2 regions of the Streptomyces sp. NPDC002669 genome follow, and region 2 is predicted to be linked to the other one. Evidence: riboswitches for the same ligand, from Rfam matches in the RefSeq annotation. Region 2 holds a riboswitch; the other holds the start of a gene.
The links. Region 2 has a riboswitch for glycine ahead of gcvP (aminomethyl-transferring glycine dehydrogenase). Riboswitches for the same ligand answer to the same signal wherever they lie in the genome.
Positions count from the first base shown of each region.

Region 1: another riboswitch for glycine. It lies ahead of gcvT (glycine cleavage system aminomethyltransferase GcvT); the one in region 2 lies ahead of gcvP (aminomethyl-transferring glycine dehydrogenase).

Region 1 covers NZ_JBIAQQ010000025.1:117,476-123,641, forward strand. Annotated here, with positions in the region: gene ACFYW1_RS30095 (enhanced serine sensitivity protein SseB C-terminal domain-containing protein) at 1-766, opposite strand, end outside; gene ACFYW1_RS30100 (enhanced serine sensitivity protein SseB) at 940-1,710, opposite strand; gene ACFYW1_RS30105 (AAA family ATPase) at 1,862-2,545, opposite strand; glycine riboswitch at 2,705-2,802, shown strand; gene gcvT (glycine cleavage system aminomethyltransferase GcvT) at 2,944-4,059, shown strand; gene gcvH (glycine cleavage system protein GcvH) at 4,152-4,529, shown strand; gene glyA (serine hydroxymethyltransferase) at 4,552-5,811, shown strand; gene ACFYW1_RS30125 (L-serine ammonia-lyase) at 5,969-6,166, shown strand, end outside.
Region 2 covers NZ_JBIAQQ010000042.1:39,158-45,323, reverse strand. Annotated here, with positions in the region: gene ACFYW1_RS36580 (bifunctional nuclease family protein) at 1-281, shown strand, start outside; gene ACFYW1_RS36575 (MerR family transcriptional regulator) at 450-1,067, shown strand; gene ACFYW1_RS36570 (DNA polymerase IV) at 1,125-2,588, shown strand; gene ACFYW1_RS36565 (PRC-barrel domain-containing protein) at 2,513-2,893, opposite strand; glycine riboswitch at 2,995-3,092, shown strand; gene gcvP (aminomethyl-transferring glycine dehydrogenase) at 3,287-6,166, shown strand, end outside.

The sequences.
Region 1 (6,166 bases), on a different contig from region 2:
GGGGCGGGTAGCCGTAGCCCGCGGCGGGGGCGGCCGGGGCGTGGGCCTCGCGGTCGTAGAACGGCCGGGCGTTGGCGCGCAGCCACATCGCGACCGGGTCGTACTCGTCGGACATCGCGACGGTGGAGACGGGCAGGCCGTCCGGGACCGCGGCGATCGACTGCTGCATCATCGCGCGCACCGTGTCGACCGAGGGGCGGCTGGTGTCGTAGAGGTCGAGGCCGATGGCGAGGTACGGGGCGCCGAGCGCGGGCTGCACCCAGGCGCGGCGCAGCGAGCGGATCGCGGGGGTGCGGTGGGCGTTCTGCGCGAGCTGGGCGTAGAACTGCGGGATCTCGATGGCCGGCTCGGTGAGCCGGAGCGGGCCCGCGGGCATCCGGTCGAGGCCGGTGGCGATACGGCGCAGGTCCAGCCAGGGGATGCCGACGCCGCCGCCCGGGGCGTGCGGGTTGAGCCAGATGCCCCAGCGGTCCGGGAAGAGGGCGCGGGCGATGTCGTGACCGGTGACCACCTCGTGGGCGCGGTTCCAGCCGCTGGCCGAGAGCTCCTGGGCGGAGGTCACGCAGGGGGCGTAGCCGAGGCCGTCGACCTCCATGTTCCCGTACTGGGCGTCGGGCGAGCCCGGCGCGCCGTGCCACAGGAGCATCCAGACCCGGTCGTTCGCGAGGGCCTGCAGAAGTGCCTCGTACGCGTCGTAGCGCCCGGGCGTCACTTGGCGCAGCATGTGCTCGACCTGCCCGGCCGCCGCGGTGCCTGACGCACTCACCTGGTCCCGCCCCTCTTCGACTCCACTGTGTCGGCCCGCCGCGCCCCCGGCCTCCGGGCGCGGCCCGATGCCGAGGCACCAGCCATGAAACCAGCTTATGCGCCGGTCCTGACACCGGCTTGACACCACGGGCCGGATCCGCGCGGTCCGGTTCCGGGGCCCCGGAACCCGTCCTAGCGGTCCGCCCGCCGGTAGAACGGCCGGACCTTCTCCCGCATCCAGTCGCCCACCGGGTCCTGTGCCACGTCGAGCAGGACGAGATTGACCGGCCAGGGCACCTCGACCCGGCCGAGGGCGCGGCCGAGGGCGTCCATCGGGGCGTTGCGGCCCGCGCCGTCCCAGGTGGAGAACTCGACGCCGATGAACAGGACGGGGTCCTCGCCCTCGATGCTGGCCAGGGCCCGGCGCGCGGTGAGCACGACGCCGCTCTCCTCGAACTCGCCGGCCGCCGCGGAGAGGAAGTCGACGGGCTCCTCCTGCCAGTCCGGCTCGTACAGCCGGACCCGGCCGCCGCTGGCCGGGCCGTCCAGCGGGGTGCGTCCGGCCCGGCAGAGCTCGGCCACGGCGGGCGGCGGCAGCGGCATCCCGACCGCGCCGCCCGGGTTCACGGCGATGCCGAGCTGCGGGGGCAGTCCGCGGGCGAAGTCGCGGGCGGGCGCGACGGTGAAGGACATGTGGGCGCCGACGCAGGCGAGGAACTGCTGCTCGGAGCTGAACACGGGGACGTACGGGGCGCCGTCGATCTCCACCGTCGGCAGGTCGAGGGCCGGGGAGTCCGGTCCGCCGCCGTTGGGCAGGGGCACCCAGACCTGGTTGCGTCCGAGCACCTCGACGAGCCGTCCGCCCGCCTCCGGGCTGCCCACCGAGGCCATCAGCACCTCTTCGAGCTCGTTGGCCGGCCATCCGCCCTGCGGATGGGACTGGACCTGCGCCGGAATGTCCACTGCTTCCCCTTCTTGCCCGAGCCTTCCGGCAGAAGGTTAACGCCCGCCGCCGCGACCGCCCCGATCCCTCGAACGTCCGGCCGACCGGCCCGTCGGCGTCCCTCCTCCGTCGCCCCGGCGGCCCCGGCTCCCCTCCGCCGCCTCCGGTCGCTCAGCCGCCGGGCTCGGTGAACCCGATCCGGTCCAGCCTCCCCGCCGCCTCCCGGTCCAGCAGCACCGCCGAGGCACAGCCGGGCGGCAGCAGGCCGGCCTCGGTGGCCCGCAGCAGCCGGGCGACGGCCCTGCGGTGCCGGGCGAACGCGTAGCCGGACACCCCGCGCCCGCGCTCCCGCTGGCCCTCCCGCGCCGTCTGCGGCGTGACGTCGAGCAGGATCAGGTGCAGGCCGCGGCCCCGGCGCCGGGCGTCCCGGGCCAGCCAGCCGCGCACCCAGGACTGGGTTCCGCAGTCGTGGACGACGACGGACTTCCCCGAGCGCAGCGCCCGTCGCAGCCCCCAGTAGTGGGCGGCGCGGACGAGCGGCCGGTAGAGGGCGTACGGGAGTAAGCGGGGCATCATCCCCGCCCAGCGGTCGCGGGTGTCCTGCGAGTCGATCGCGTGTGCCGCCGTCACCGCCCGCCGGATGAGCGTCGACTTGCCGCTGCCCGGCAGCCCGGAGACCACCACCACGTCGCCCGGCGCGAAGTCCAGGGCGCGCGGGCCGCCCCCCGTCCGCTCCCGCAGGTCCCGCACGACGGGCGCGTGCGGGCCGAGCGCCTCCCTGACCGGGGCTCCCGGCTGTGCGGGCATCGCTCCGTGCGCGGTGCCCGCGGTCGTCGCGTATCGCCGCAACGTCATCACCCTCCCCCTGTACGGGTCCCCCACGTATGCCCTTGAAGTGTAAAGAAAAGGTAATGCGGCACAACTGTCCGCACCGCCGGATCCCGCGGAGGGACCGACGCCCCACTCCGGGCCGATGCGTGCGATGATGACCCGGCCAACTACATACAGGCCGTTTGAATCCGCGCGGGAGAGTTCCGGTCACCGCGTGTGCCGGGCGCCGAAGGAGCAAGTTCCTCCCTTGAATCTCTCAGGCCCCGTACCGTGCGGATGAGGCAGATCTGAAAAGCGGGCCGCCCTGCGGCTCCACCCAAGGTGCAAGCCGCCCCCGTTCAGGGGCTCCCGGCGAACCTCTCAGGTTCCGATGACAGATGGGGAGGGATCGTCCTCGTCGTCATGCCCCGGGAGTCACATCCATGAGCACCGCCCCCCGTCTCACCGCCCTCGATGCCCTGCACCGTTCGCTGGGTGCGACCATGACCGATTTCGCCGGCTGGGACATGCCCCTGCGCTACGGCAGCGAGCGCGACGAGCACAACGCGGTCCGCACCCGGGCCGGTCTCTTCGACCTGTCGCACATGGGCGAGATCACCGTCACCGGTCCCGAGGCCGCGGCCTTCCTGAACTTCGCGCTGGTCGGCAACATCGGCACCGTCGCCACGGGCCGCGCCCGCTACACGATGATCTGCGCCGAGGACGGCGGCATCCTGGACGACCTGATCGTCTACCGGCTCGGGGAGACCGAGTATCTGGTCGTCGCGAACGCCGGCAACGCCCAGATCGTGCTGGACGCGCTGACCGCGCGGGCCGAGGGCTTCGACGCCGAGGTGCGCGACGACCGCGACGCCTACGCGCTGCTCGCCGTCCAGGGCCCGGAGTCCCCCGCCATCCTGGCCTCCGTCACCGACGCCGACCTGGACAGCCTGAAGTACTACGCCGGTCTGCCCGGCACCGTCGCCGGTGTCCCCGCGCTGATCGCCCGCACCGGCTACACCGGCGAGGACGGCTTCGAGCTGTTCGTCGCCCCCGAGCACGCCGAGCAGCTGTGGAAGGCGCTGACCGAGGCGGGCGCCTCCCGCGGCCTGATCCCGTGCGGGCTCTCCTGCCGCGACACGCTGCGCCTGGAGGCCGGCATGCCGCTGTACGGGCACGAGCTGACCACGGCTCTGACCCCGTTCGACGCCGGTCTCGGCCGGGTCGTGAAGTTCGAGAAGGAGGGCGACTTCGTCGGCCGCAAGGCCCTGGAGGCCGCCGCCGGGCGCGCCGAGACCGCCCCGCCGCGCAAGCTGGTCGGGCTGGTCGCCGAGGGCCGCCGGGTGCCCCGCGCCGGCTTCTCCGTCGTCGCCGACGGCCAGGTCATCGGCGAGGTCACCTCCGGCGCCCCGTCGCCCACCCTCGGCAAGCCGATCGCCATGGCGTACGTGGACGCCGCGCACGCCGCGCCCGGCACCGCGGGCGTCGGAGTGGACATCCGGGGCACCCACGAGCCGTACGAGGTCGTGGCCCTGCCGTTCTACAAGCGCCGGAAGTGACCCCCGCACCTCCTCAAAAGTGACGTATTCGCGTCTCACGTCTTAAGACCACCGTTCAACAGCACTCCCCCGCGTACAGGAGAATTCAGGTCATGAGCAACCCCCAGCAGCTGCGTTACAGCAAGGAGCACGAGTGGCTGTCGGCCGTCGAGGACGGTGTGGCCACGATCGGCATCACCGAGTTCGCCGCCAACGCGCTCGGCGACGTCGTCTACGCCCAGCTCCCGGAGGTCGGTGACACGGTGACCGCGGGCGAGACCTGCGGCGAGCTGGAGTCGACCAAGTCCGTCAGCGACCTGTACTCCCCGGTGACCGGCGAGGTCACCGAGGCGAACCAGGACGTCGTGGACGACCCGTCGCTGGTGAACTCCGCCCCCTTCGAGGGCGGCTGGCTGTTCAAGGTGCGCGTCGCGGAGGAGCCGGAGGACCTGCTCTCCGCCGACGAGTACACCGAGTTCTCCGGCAACTAAAGAGACCCCAAGGGACCATCTGATGTCGCTTCTCAACTCCTCCCTCCACGAGCTGGACCCGGACGTCGCCGCCGCCGTCGACGCCGAGCTCCACCGACAGCAGTCCACCCTCGAAATGATCGCCTCGGAGAACTTCGCTCCGGTCGCGGTCATGGAGGCCCAGGGCTCCGTCCTCACCAACAAGTACGCCGAGGGCTACCCCGGCCGCCGCTACTACGGCGGCTGCGAGCACGTCGACGTCGTCGAGCAGATCGCCATCGACCGGATCAAGGCGCTGTTCGGCGCCGAGGCCGCGAACGTCCAGCCGCACTCCGGTGCGCAGGCCAACGCCGCCGCGATGTTCGCGCTGCTGAAGCCGGGCGACACGATCATGGGCCTGAACCTGGCCCACGGCGGTCACCTGACCCACGGCATGAAGATCAACTTCTCCGGCAAGCTCTACAACGTGGTCCCCTACCACGTCGACGAGACCGGCGTCGTGGACATGGCCGAGGTCGAGCGGCTGGCCAAGGAGTCCAAGCCGAAGCTGATCGTCGCCGGCTGGTCCGCGTACCCCCGTCAGCTGGACTTCGCCGCGTTCCGCCGGATCGCGGACGAGGTCGGCGCGTACCTGATGGTCGACATGGCGCACTTCGCCGGTCTGGTGGCCGCGGGCCTGCACCCCAACCCGGTGCCGCACGCCCACGTCGTCACCACCACCACGCACAAGACCCTCGGCGGTCCGCGCGGCGGTGTCATCCTGTCGACGCAGGAGCTGGCCAAGAAGATCAACTCCGCGGTCTTCCCGGGCCAGCAGGGCGGTCCGCTGGAGCACGTGATCGCGGCCAAGGCGGTCTCCTTCAAGGTCGCGGCCTCCGAGGAGTTCAAGGAGCGCCAGCAGCGCACCCTGGAGGGTGCCCGCATCCTCGCCGAGCGCCTGGTGCAGCCGGACGTCACCGAGGTCGGCGTCTCCGTGCTGTCCGGCGGCACGGACGTGCACCTGGTCCTCGTCGACCTGCGCGACTCCGAGCTGGACGGCCAGCAGGCCGAGGACCGGCTCCACGAGATCGGCATCACGGTCAACCGGAACGCCGTCCCGAACGACCCGCGCCCGCCGATGGTCACCTCGGGCCTGCGGATCGGCACGCCGGCCCTGGCCACCCGCGGTTTCGGGGCCGAGGACTTCACCGAGGTCGCGGAGATCATCGCGGCCGCGCTCAAGCCGTCCTACGACGCGGACGCGCTGAAGGCCCGGGTCGTCGCACTGGCCGAGAAGTTCCCGCTGTACTCCGGTCTGAAGTAGTCCGGACGAGTTCTGGTAACACGCCGGAACGGGGCATCGCGCACACTGGTCGGTGAGCGCGGTGCCCCATCCCATGCCCCGCCGCCCTGCGGACCGGCCGGCCCGTACCCGCACCACCCGGCAGACAACGACGTCTACCAACCCTGAGGAGTCACCCGTGGCCATCTCGGTCTTCGACCTGTTCTCGATCGGCATCGGCCCGTCCAGCTCCCATACGGTCGGCCCGATGCGCGCCGCCCGCATGTTCGCGCGCCGGCTGAAGAACGACGGGCTGATCGCCCACACCGCCTCCATACGGGCCGAGCTCTACGGCTCGCTCGGGGCGACCGGGCACGGCCACGGCACGCCCAAGGCG
Region 2 (6,166 bases):
TCGAGGCCGTCGGCCAGGAGCTCACCGAGGTCCGCATCACGGACCTGCGGGAAGGGGTCTTCTACGCGGAGCTGGTGTTCGCCAGTGGTGTCGAGGTGAGCGCGCGGCCGTCCGACGCCATAGCGCTCGCGCTGCGTACCGGAACGCCGATCTACGGCAGTGACGGTGTGCTCGACGACGCGGGCATCGCCATCCCGGACGAGCAGGAGGACGAAGTGGAGAAGTTCCGCGAGTTCCTCGATCAGATCTCTCCGGAGGATTTCGGTACCAACAGCCAATGACCGTTCCACGGGGTCGCCAGCAGCGCATCCGGCAAGCCTTTCCCGCTCGCGAGACACGGGAAACCACCCTCGGGGTGATTATCACTCGGCGTGCCGAGTGTGGCGATCGTTGACGCACCCCGAGTGACTGCCTACCTTCGAGAGGGCAGGTCAAGGACGGAGGTCGGCGTGAGAAGCAGCGGCGACGGTACGGCAGCGGGTGGGCCGTATCCGCAGCAGGGGAGTACAGCCGACCACACCATCGTGCAGCCGGTTCAACCGGCCGCGGTGGCGGGGGACGGCGGGGCATCGGCCGGCGACATCGGCTACCGGGGGCCCACGGCCTGTGCGGCCGCGGGCATCACCTACCGGCAGCTCGACTACTGGGCGCGCACGGGGCTGGTGGAACCGAGCGTACGCCCGGCGTACGGCTCGGGTACGCAGCGGCTCTACAGTTTCCGGGACGTCGTCCTGCTGAAGATCGTGAAGCGTTTCCTGGACACGGGCGTCGCCCTCCAGAACATCCGCACCACGGTGCAGCACCTGAAGGCCCGCGGGTTCCAGGACCTGGAGCGGATGACCCTGATGAGCGACGGGGCCACGGTCTACGAGTGCTCGTCGCCCGACGAGGTCGTCGACCTGCTCCGGGGCGGCCAGGGCGTCTTCGGTATCGCGGTGGGCGTGGTGTGGCAGGACGTCGACGCCGCCCTGTCGCAGCTGCACGGCGAGCGGGTGGACACCGGCGAGACGCTGATCGGCAACAACCCCACCGACGAGCTCGCACGGCGGCGCAACCGCGCGGGCTGACCCCGCCGCGGCACCGGGCCCGGCGATTGTCAGTGCCGTGGTGCAGCATCGGTTGATGTGAGAACCGCTCCCACCATCCTGCATCTGGACATGGACGCCTTCTACGCCTCCGTGGAGCAGGCGGCGAAGCCGAGCCTGCGCGGCAAGCCGGTGGTGGTGGGCGGGCTGGGGCCCAGGGGAGTCGTGGCGACCGCCTCGTACGAGGCGCGGCGTTTCGGGGTCCACTCGGCGATGCCGACCGCGCAGGCGCGGCGGCTGGCACCCAACGCGGCCTATCTGGTGCCCCGCTTCCAGCTGTACCGGACGGTCAGCAACCAGGTGATGGAGCTGCTCGCACGGCTCTCCCCGCTGGTGGAGCCCCTCAGCCTGGACGAGGCGTTCGTCGACCTGGAGGCCGGTGGGAGGGCCGACGACACGGCTTCGGCGCGGGAGGTCGGCGAGCAGCTGCGCAGCGCCATCAGAGCGGTCACCGGGCTCACCGGCTCGGTCGGGCTCGCCGGTTCCAAGATGCTGGCCAAGATCGCCTCGGAGGAGGCGAAGCCGGACGGCCTGCGGGTCATCGAGCCGGGCACGGAGCGGGAGCTGCTCGCGCCCATGCCGGTGCGGATCCTGCCCGGGGTCGGCCCCGCCACGGCGGACCATCTGCGCCGGGCCGGGATGACGACGGTGGACGACCTGGTCGCGGCGGGGGAGGCCGAGCTGGTGCGTCTGCTGGGCAAGGCGCACGGCGGCTCGCTCCACCACATGGCGTTCGGCCACGACGACCGGCCCGTGGTCGCGGAACGCGACGCGAAGTCGGTGTCGGTCGAGGACACCTTCGACGTCGACCTGCACGACCGGGTGAGGGTCAGGGCGGAGGTGGAGCGGCTGGCCGACCGGTGCGTCCAGCGGCTGCGGGGGGCGGGGCGGTCCGGGCGGACGGTGGTCCTCAAGGTGCGCCGGTACGACTTCTCGACGCTCACGCGGTCCGAGACGCTGCGCGGGCCCACGGACGACCCCGCGGTGGTCCGTGAGGCCGCCGCGCGGCTCCTGGAGGCAGTGGACACCACCGGGGGTGTCCGGCTGCTCGGAGTGGGTGTCACGGGGCTCGCCGACTACACGCAGGAGGACCTCTTCGCCCAGGCCGCGGGCGAGCGGGCCCTCGCGTCCGGGGAACCGGCGGAGGAGGCGACGACGGCCCGGGAGGCCCGGGACGGACCTGCGGACGGCCCGCGGCCGGAGTCCCCGGACGCCTCCGGGGAACCGGCCGCGCGGCACTGGCACGCCGGGCACGACGTGCACCACGACACCTACGGGCACGGCTGGGTGCAGGGCAGCGGCATCGGGCGGGTGACGGTGCGGTTCGAGGAACCCGACTCGGCGCCCGGCCGGGTGCGCACGTTCCGGATCGACGACGCGGCGCTGCGGCCCGCCGATCCGCTGCCGCTGGTGCGCGACCCGGCGGACTACTCCTCCTGGCCCGCCAGCCTGCCGAAGTCCCTGTCGGGGCCGACCCCCTCGGGCGGGGAGTCCAGCCCGTAGTGCCGGTAGAGCTGGAGTTCCTGTTCCGGTGAGAGGTGGCGGCCGACACCGAAGTCGGGCGAGTCCTTGATCAGCGCGCGGTCGAAGGGGACGCGGAGCGCGTCGTCCACGAATTCGCTGGGTTCCAGCGGGACGAACGCGTCCCGGCTGAAGAGTCCGGTACGTACGGCCGCCCATTCGGGCACACCGGTCGCGTCGTCGAGGTACACCTCGTCCACGGTTCCGATCTTGGTGCCCCTGCGGTCGAATGCCTTGCGGCCGATCAGGCTGCGCGGATCGATGTCGGTCTGCACGATCCCTCCCATTGGTCGCGGCTACTCCACAAGCACTACAAAAGGGCAGATTCGAGGGGTCGGCCACTCGAGGGTTCGGCGGAGAACCCCGCTGGTAGGCTGGTGACGGCCGCTGACCCCGTGCGGGAGAGTCCTTTGGAACTGATCCGAAGGGCGCCGAAGGAGCAAATCCTCCCCGGAATCTCTCAGGCCCCCGTACCGCACGGACGAGGTCACTCTGGAAAGCAGGGCGGGTTCCGCGCGGCCGGGTGCCGAATCGGTTCCCTTCCTCACCGACGGTGAAAGCCGGCAGGCCGTAGGGCATGCCGGTGAAGCTCTCAGGTTGAGATGACAGAGGGGGAGGCCGTCCGGGCACCCGCGCCGAGGTGCCCCTCGCAGGTCGTGACAGACCAGGAGGCCTCCACCATGACCCCCCGTCGCACCCCGCTCTCCCAGCTGGAGCAGGGCATTCCGTTCGAACAGCGGCACGTCGGCCCCGACGCCGAGGCGCAGTCGAAGATGCTCGCCCAGGTCGGGTACGGCTCCCTGGACGAACTCACCGCGGCCGCGGTGCCCGACGTCATCAAGAGCACCGAGGCACTCCGGCTGCCGGGCGCGCGCACCGAGGCCGAGGTCCTCGCCGAGCTGCGCTCCCTCGCGGACCGCAACCAGGTGCTGGCCCCGATGATCGGGCTCGGCTACTACGGCACCTTCACCCCGCCGGTGATCCTGCGCAACGTCATGGAGAACCCCGCCTGGTACACGGCCTACACGCCGTACCAGCCGGAGATCTCCCAGGGGCGTCTGGAGGCGCTCCTCAACTTCCAGACCATGGTCGCCGAGCTGACCGGGCTGCCCACCTCCGGCGCCTCCCTGCTCGACGAGGGCACCGCGGCCGCCGAGGCCATGGCGCTCTCCCGGCGCGTCGGCAAGGTGAAGAACGGCGTCTTCCTGGTCGACGCCGACGCCCTGCCGCAGACGATCGCGGTCATCGAGACCCGCGCCGAGCCGACCGGTGTCGAGGTCGTCGTCGCCGACCTGTCCGACGGCATCCCGGCGGAGATCGCCGAGCGCGGTGTCTTCGGCGTGCTGGTGCAGTATCCGGGCGCCTCCGGAGCGGTCCGGGACATCCGGCCGGTCGTCGAGCGGGCCCACGAGCTCGGCGCGATCGTCACCGTCGCCACCGACCTGCTGGCCCTGACCCTGCTCACCTCGCCGGGCGACCTGGGCGCGGACATCGCGGTCGGCACCACCCAGCGCTTCGGCGTGCCGATGGGCTTCGGCGGACCGCACGCCGGGTTCATGGCGGTGCGCGAGAAGTTCGCCCGCAGCCTGCCCGGCCGCCTCGTCGGCGTCTCCGTCGACGCGGACGGCAACAAGGCCTACCGGCTGGCCCTGCAGACCCGCGAACAGCACATCCGCCGCGAGAAGGCGACCAGCAACATCTGCACCGCGCAGGTGCTGCTCGCCGTCATGGCCGGGATGTACGCCGTCTACCACGGCCCGGACGGGCTGCGCACGATCGCCCGGCGCACCCACCGCTACGCGACAATCCTGGCCGAGGGCCTGCGTGCCGCCGGTGTCGACGTCGTGACCGGCTCCTACTTCGACACCCTCACGGTGCGCGTCCCGGGCCGGGCCGCGGAGGTCGTCGAGGGCGCCCGCGAGCGCGGGATCAACCTGCGGCTCGTCGACGCCGACGTGGTCTCCCTGGCCTGCGACGAGACCACCACCCGTGAGCAGATCGCCGCCGTCTGGGCCGCCTTCGGCGTCGACGGGGACATCGAGGCGCTGGACGCCTCCGCCGCCGACACGCTGCCCGAGGGGCTGCTGCGCACCGACGAGATCCTCACCCATCCGGTCTTCCACCAGCACCGTTCCGAGACCGCGATGCTCCGCTACCTGCGCCGGCTCGCCGACCGGGACTACGCGCTGGACCGCGGCATGATCCCGCTCGGCTCCTGCACCATGAAGCTGAACGCGACCACCGAGATGGAGTCGATCACCTGGCCCGAGTTCGGCGCGCTGCACCCCTTCGCCCCGGCGGAGCAGGCGCAGGGCTTCCTCACCCTCATCCGTGAGCTGGAGGAGCGGCTCGCCGAGGTCACCGGGTACGACGCGGTCTCCATCCAGCCGAATGCGGGCTCGCAGGGCGAGTTCGCCGGCCTCCTGGCCGTACGGGCGTACCACCGGGCCAACGGCGACGACCAGCGGACCATCTGTCTCATCCCGTCCTCCGCGCACGGCACCAACGCCGCCAGCGCCGTGATGGCCGGCATGAAGGTCGTCGTCGTCAAGACCGCCGACGACGGCGAGGTCGACATCGAGGACCTCCGCGCCAAGATCGAGAAGCACCGCGAGGAACTCGCCGTGCTCATGATCACGTACCCGTCGACGCACGGTGTGTTCGAGGAGCACGTCGCCGACATCTGCGCCGAGGTGCACGACGCCGGCGGCCAGGTGTACGTCGACGGCGCCAACCTCAACGCGCTGGTCGGTCTCGCCCGGCCGGGGCGGTTCGGCGGCGACGTCTCGCACCTCAACCTGCACAAGACCTTCTGCATCCCGCACGGTGGCGGCGGCCCCGGCGTCGGTCCGGTCGGCGTGCGCGCGCACCTCGCCCCGTACCTGCCGAACCACCCGCTCCAGCCCACGGCGGGCCCCGAGACCGGCGTCGGGCCGATCTCGGCCGCTCCGTGGGGCTCGGCCGGCATCCTTCCGATCTCCTGGGCGTACGTCCGCCTGATGGGCGGGGAGGGCCTCAAGCGCGCGACGCAGGTCGCCGTGCTGGCCGCCAACTACATCGCCAAGCGGCTGGAGCCGCACTACCCGATCCTGTACAACGGCCCGGCCGGGCTGGTCGCGCACGAGTGCATCGTGGATCTGCGGCCGATCTCCAAGGCCACCGGCGTCAGCGTCGACGACATCGCCAAGCGTCTGATCGACTACGGCTTCCACGCGCCGACCATGTCGTTCCCGGTCGCCGGGACGCTGATGATCGAGCCGACCGAGAGCGAGGACCTCGCGGAACTCGACCGGTTCTGCGACACGATGATCGCCATTCGCGGCGAGGTCGAGAAGGTGGCCTCGGGGGAGTGGAGCGCGGACGACAACCCGCTGGGCAACGCCCCGCACACCGCGGCGATGCTGGGCGGGGAGTGGAAGCACGACTACAGCCGGGAGACCGCGGTCTTCCCGGCGGGCGTCTCGGCCGCCGACAAGTACTGGCCGCCGGTGCGCCGGATCGACGGTGCCTTCGGTGACCGCAACCTCGTCTGCTCCTGCCCGCCGCTGGACGAGTACGAC